2 regions of the Rouxiella sp. Mn2063 genome follow, and region 2 is predicted to be linked to the other one. Evidence: predicted binding sites of a transcription regulator. Region 2 holds the regulator's gene; the other holds the start of a gene.

Region 1 (3,421 bases), on a different contig from region 2:
AGACATGCATGTTATTGCTCTGCGTTCCCAGCTTGCCGCTTTGGTCACTCATCCCCTGAGGAAGAGTAAAGCTGACTTTACCGTCGAGCAGGCTAATAGGCTGTGTGGCAGCTGCTGCGCTGGCACCTTTATCAACAGGGGCCGTTTTATCATCCGTTTTGCCATCGCAGGCTGCCAGCCCGGCAACCAGCAAAGTAATACCCATGAATTTGGCAAGATTACGCATTAGAGTTCCTTAATATTTCACTTAACGGCACGTACTGCTACGTATCGTATGGCATTGAGCTTACGGCTGTAATGGCACCCTATTCACCAACGAAAAGCAAGCCAGTTATGGCTTTCAGTGTGAACTCAACTGAACCTCGTTGTGATGACCAGACTGTGCCAAGCGTTTTAACAGCATATTAAGCAGCATACCGTACATCGGCAGGAAGAAAATCAGACAAATTAACAATTTGAAACTGTAATCCACTAAGGCGATCTCTACCCAATGTTGCGCCATAAACGCATCGCTGCTCTTATAAAAAGCGATAAAGAAGAAGGCCAGCGTATCGCTAATATTGCCCAGGAACATCGCTGCTGCTGGCGCAATCCACCAGGTTTTCAACTGGCGCAGACGGTTAAAGACGTTAACGTCGAGGATTTGCCCGAGAACGTAGGCCATAAAGCTAGCGATGGCGATGCGGGCGACCATGATATTCAGGCTGCTGAGCGCGGCAAAACCTTGCCATTCTCCCTGATAGAACAACGCAGAGATAACGTAAGAAATAATCAGCGCTGGTGCCATTACCGACAAAATAATGCGTCGGGCCAATGGCGCGCCGAAGATACGTACGGTTAAATCAGTCGCTAGGAAAATAAACGGAAAGGTAAATGCGCCCCACGTGGTGGTAAAGCCAAATACCGATACCGGAAGCTGGACCAGATAGTTACTAGACGTAATGATGGCAATATGGAATAGCGACAGCCATACCAAGGCGGAAAACCGCTGTTGGGCAGAAAAAGCGTACATAAATGTGACCTTTTTAGTGATTGGGGTGAGGGAACCCAAGAAAAATCTTCGTTATTTGTTGCTGTGAAAAACCATGATTTTTCCAGCGAGCGCGGATCGTACCCGTTTGCGCAAACAATGCAATGGCTAATTTTAACGCAAACGTTAACCTGTATTGCACCAAAAATCAGGGGGAGTAAACTGTCGCTCTTTAAGTTCCCCATTTGACCTAGAACAGAGACGCCTTATGACCGATCCCTTCAGCCATCCCGACCACCAACTCGATGCCTTGGGCGAACGTTGTCCAGTACCTGTGATGATGGTGCGAAAGGCGGTGCGCGGTATGCAGGATGGTGAAACGTTGCTAATCATTGCCGACGATCCGGCGACGACGCGCGATATTCCGGGGTTTTGCCGCTTTATGGAACACAACCTGTTGGCGTCTGAAACGGAAACCTTGCCGTATCGCTATTTATTGCGCAAAGGAAAAGGGGCTTAATATCAGCCCCTTGCTTGTGAATAAACGCGTTTTCTAACCTGATTTTTTGCGCAACAAGCGCAGCGCGTTGGCCGTGACCAGCGCAGTAGCACCAGAGTCTGCCAATACTGCCAGCCATAATCCGGTGATCCCCAGCAGCGTAGTGACCAGGAATACCCCCTTCAGTCCCAGCGCGATGGTGATGTTCTGGCGGATGTTGGCTCGGGTTGCGCGCGATAACGCAATCATCTGCGCCAGCCCGGTTAAGCGGTTGTGATTGAGCGCGGCATCCGCCGTTTCCAGCGCCACATCGGTGCCGCTGCCCATCGCAATACCAATGGTGGCGGCTTTCATCGCTGGGGCATCGTTGATGCCATCGCCGACCATCGCCGTTGGATATTGCAGATTCATTTTCTCGACGGCACGGACTTTATCTTCCGGCAATAACCCGGCCTGATAATTAATCCCTAAACGCTCGGCAATGGTTTTCGCCGCGCGTGGGTTATCGCCAGTCAGCATCACCGCAGATACGCCAAGAGCTTTCAACTCAGCAAGCGCGTTAACGGCATCATCACGCAACCGGTCTTGCAACGCGAGTAGGCCTAGCACCCGCTGGTCTTCCAGCACCACGACCACGGTTTTTCCGCTGGCTTCCCATTCGGTAATTTTTGTTTCGAAGGCTGCTGATAACTGCTTTTTATCCACATGCTGTGGTGCTGACACCACAATGTGTTTTTCGTTAACCCAACCTTCAACACCCACACCTGCCAAGGCGCGCCGACGTTCGGCATTGGGCAACAGCGAGTATTGCTGGCTAGCACGTTGGATAATCGCTAATGCGAGTGGATGGTGAGAACCGGCCTCGACTGCAGCGGCTTGCGTTAGTAGCTGCTGCTCACTAACACTTTCGGCGGTTAATACATCGCTGACTTCAGGTTTGCCTTCGGTCAATGTGCCGGTTTTATCCAATGCCACGCGTTGAATTAGCGCTAATTGTTCTAATGCTGCGCCGCCTTTAATTAATGCGCCTTGGCGCGTTGCCGCAGCCAGGCCAGAAGCGATAGCGGCCGGAGTTGAGATGACTAACGCACAAGGACAGCCAATCAACAGCAGCGTTAAACCACGGTAAATCCAGGTTTCCCATGACAGGCCCATTGCCAACGGCGGGATAACGATCACCAGCAGTGACAGCAGCATGATAGCGGGAGTGTAATAGCGGCTAAAGGTGTCAAGGAAGCGCTCGATTGGCGCACGGCGCTCTTCGGCTTCTTCAATCAATTGCAGTACGCGGTCAATCGCGCTATTACCCGCAGCAGAGACCACTTGTACACGTGCCAAACGATCGACACACAGGCTACCTGCCGGAATCTTTTCGCCTGGCTGGCGTTCAATGGGGATCGATTCACCCGTTAGTGCGCTTTCATCAAAGCTGGCGGCACTATCAAGGAGCGTCGAGTCTGCGGGCAGGCGTCCACCGGCGGCAACTTCAATCACATCACCGGGTTGCAGGCTGCTGACGGCAACGGTTTGACTGCCAGTTGCATCGATACGTACGGCACTTTCTGGGATCAGCGCCATCAGTGCTTTCACACCGCTACGGGCGCGGTTGGCGGCAAACCCTTCTAAACGTTCACCCACCATAAATAGCAACAGCACCATCGCGGCTTCTGCCGTGGCGCCGATAAATAGCGCGCCTAATGCGGCGATGCTCATCAAGGTTTCAATAGCGAAAGGTGAACCGCTGCGAATCAAGCGAATAGCCTGGCGTAACACCGGATACAAGGCGACTAACGTAGTGAGTGTGAAGGCAATTTTGCCGCCTTCATGGGAAACCTGCTCAATCCCCCAGCTAATAATCATCAGCACTAGCAGCGCAATAATCGCTGCATTCTCTTTAAGATGAGAGAGGAAAGTGGTGGGTGCGTGCTTAGTTGGTACGCCTTCAAGCAATT
Region 2 (3,421 bases):
ACTTGGTATTCTTTAAGATTTCCAAGCGCGGTGCCGCAGACCATGTTGGTGTTTATCTTGGTAATGGTAAATTTATTCAGTCTCCTCGCACAGGTGAAGACATAAAAATCAGTTACCTTGCGGATAACTACTGGCAAGATCATTACGTAGGCGCTCGTCGGGTCATGACCCCTAAAACGATTCGTTAAATAGTCAGTTAGCTCATCTTTGATGAAGAGCATTTAACGAAGTGTTTCCGTGATAACTGAGAACACACAGTTATCGACAAGAGAATGATAATAAAATAAGGGAAATCCCATTTAGGGATTTCCCTTATTTTTTATCGCTACCCTGCTTTGGCGAAGTCAGTGCTACATTGGCAAAGTAACTAAGGCATCGGTACAGTAGTCAGCCAACAACAACGCCTAGCGACGCCCAACTCAGTGCATCACCGCAGTAAAGCTGAAGATCAAGATCATCGCCAATGCGCAAACCGTGGTGATTAAAGACATTTTTAGATTACTATCCATACATCCTCCTTTCATGATGAACGCCGAGAATACTTATAATCATAACGAGCCAAACAGACATTGGCCATACAACCAGTAGCCACATAAAGAATAGCCATACAATTATTATGCCATTGATATATTCTCATAGCCGCTACCATTTTCCTATGATCTCTAACAAAGAGCGCCATCTTCGTAGTCAGCTTAAATTTTTCTTCCACTTTTCCGCAATATAAGAGAAAATTCGCGGTTACCGCCCTGCGATGTAACGGCTGCTTATCTCAGCCCCCTTTCAGGTTCTCTGCTGAAATCAATACAAACGATTTTGCTGCGTAAAGAAATTATCGCAGTTAAATAAACGCAGGCAAACGATTAACATAATGCTAACGTGCTAGTGCACGCGGGTTCAGGAGTTATTTTTTCCATGGCAACGATTAAAGATGTCGCTAAGCGTGCTGGCGTCTCAACCACGACGGTATCGCACGTCATCAATAAAACACGTTTCGTCGCCGAAGAAACCAAGGAAGCTGTGCGGGCTGCTATTAAAGATTTGCATTATTCTCCTAGTGCCGTCGCCCGTAGTCTTAAGGTCAACAACACCAAATCAATAGGGTTATTAGCCACATCAAGCGAAGCGCCCTACTTTGCTGAAGTTATTGAAGCCGTGGAAAACAGCTGTTTTGCCAAAGGCTATACGCTAATTTTATGCAATTCGCATAACAACCTAGAGAAACAGCGTGCTTACCTCGCCATGTTGGCGCAAAAGCGTGTTGATGGCTTACTGGTAATGTGTGCTGAATATCCAGCAGAATTGCTTGGCATGTTGGAAGAATACCGCGCTATCCCGATGGTGGTCATGGATTGGGGCGAATCGCGCAATGATTTCACCGACTCCATCATTGATAACGCCTTTGACGGTGGGTATTTGGCAGGACGTTATCTTATCGAGCGTGGCCATCGCGATATCGGCGCAATACCAGGCCAACTCAATCGTAATACCGGTGGTGGGCGCTTTAATGGCTTTGTTAAAGCGCTGACAGAGGCCAATATTCCCGTACGCGACGAATGGATTGTTCAAGGCGACTTTGAGCCAGAATCTGGATATCAGGCGATGCGACAGATCCTTTCACAGAAAAACCGTCCTACCGCAGTATTCTGCGGCGGTGATGTCATGGCAATGGGCGCTATCTGTGCCGCTGATGAAATGGGATTACGGGTTCCACAGGATATTTCAGTGATTGGCTATGATAATGTGCGCAATGCCCGTTATTATTCACCGCCACTCACAACGATTCATCAGCCGAAAGAACGCTTAGGTGAGATGGCGTTTACGATGCTATTGGACCGTATTATTAATAAACGTGAAGAACAACAAACCATAGAAGTTAAGCCTAAGCTGGTTGAACGACGCTCGGTTGCTGACGGACCTTACCGAGATTATCGCCGCTAAGCTTGCCATTAATACCCCACTAAGGATGCCAGACTGGCATCCTTTTTAGTTATCACGCAGCCATTCCTGGTTCAGCGTAATACTATCGCCTAAATAGTTAAGTAGCCACGCAAGAGCGGGCGACTGATTGTTCTGATCCCAAGTTAGACAGCATGGACTTTCCGGAAAGGTATTACTTAAGGTCAATGCGGTTAGTTTGTTCTGAGCAATCCAGGGTGAGACCATATGCACTGGCATCATGCCAACACACAACCCATCGAACAAACAATCAAGCGCACAAGTCCAATCAGGTACAACCAATCGACGCTGATTATCCAATGTCCAGGTATCACGTTTGGGAAGATTCCTCGATGTGTCCTCCAGACATAATGCAGGATAATGGCGCAGACTGTCGTCGTGAAGTGTCCCAGGCATTGCCGCCAATGGGTGTGTTGGGCTGACGACACAATGCCAATCCATAAATCCCATATCGCGAAAGTTAAAACGACCGCCTGCAGGTACCGCCCGTGTCGCACCAATAGCGACATCTGCACGACCATCTACCAGAGCATCCCACACACCGTTAAAGACTTCATTATGTATAATCAGCTCGGTATCTGAAAATTCGCGATAAAAGTCTACGACTAATCGCCGGAGCCTGGCTGGCTTTACAATACGATCGACAGCTACGTTGAGTTCTCCTCGCCAACCGTTGGCAACTTGTTGGCATTGGCGACGTGTGGCATTCATTTTTTTGATAAGTGATCTTGCTTCATCAACGAAGAGCCGTCCGGCCGCGGTCAATTCAACATCACGATGTCGCCGTTCAAACAAACTAACAGCCAACCACTCTTCAAGCTGGCGGACCGTATAGCTGATGGCAGAGGGCACGCGATGAAGTTCTTGTGCTGCAGCGCTAAAACTACCGGTTCTGGCAACAGTATCAACGACATCTAATGAATATTCTGACCACATATTTACCTTCAAAATTTTTCACAACAAGCCGCAAATATTAGCATTTCACAAGTTTTTCGCCATCTATTAGACTCCCGCACTCTTCTATAATGATTCGCAGTCTCGCGTTTATCCTTTCAAAACTAATAAAGTTGGTGTCATGAAACCCTCATTTGGATTTTTATTTTATCTGGCAGGCCTGAGTATGCTGGGCTTTTTAGCCACGGATATGTACCTTCCTGCCTTCAGTGCCATGCAAAGTGAACTCAATACAACTGCCGGTGCAATTAGTACTAGTTTGAGCATTTTTTTAGCGGGATTTGCTGCCGGCCAATTGGTTTGGGGACCGTTGTCCGATCGCTGGGGCCGCAAGCCAATTTTGATTATTGGATTAGTATTATTTAGCGCGGGTTGTTTAGGCATGCTGTGGGTTGACGATATTGCATTGCTATTAGCACTAAGGTTTATCCAAGCGGTGGGCGTTTGTGCCGCAACAGTCAGCTGGCAAGCGCTGGTCGTCGATCGCTATAGCCCAAATGTTACACAGCGC

What was found. Region 2 encodes PurR, which represses purine synthesis genes. Its sites were predicted from a motif close to CANGCAAACGTTTGCNTG; they were not measured.
Region 1: tusA (sulfurtransferase TusA) is a predicted target of PurR. The motif match lies at 1,147-1,164, and genes of this name have one in related genera.

Annotation. Positions count from the first base shown of each region.
Region 1 is NZ_JBMOUD010000013.1:70,608-74,028, forward strand. Features, by position in the region: gene ACL9RG_RS17410 (DcrB family lipoprotein) at 1-226, opposite strand, end outside; gene ACL9RG_RS17415 (7-cyano-7-deazaguanine/7-aminomethyl-7-deazaguanine transporter) at 341-1,012, opposite strand; gene tusA (sulfurtransferase TusA) at 1,239-1,490, shown strand; gene ACL9RG_RS17425 (zinc/cadmium/mercury/lead-transporting ATPase) at 1,524-3,421, opposite strand, start outside.
Region 2 is NZ_JBMOUD010000003.1:395,621-399,041, reverse strand. Features, by position in the region: gene ACL9RG_RS07260 (C40 family peptidase) at 1-188, shown strand, start outside; gene ACL9RG_RS07255 (YnhF family membrane protein) at 420-509, opposite strand; gene purR (HTH-type transcriptional repressor PurR) at 913-1,938, shown strand; gene punR (DNA-binding transcriptional activator PunR) at 1,984-2,892, opposite strand; gene punC (purine nucleoside transporter PunC) at 3,032-3,421, shown strand, end outside.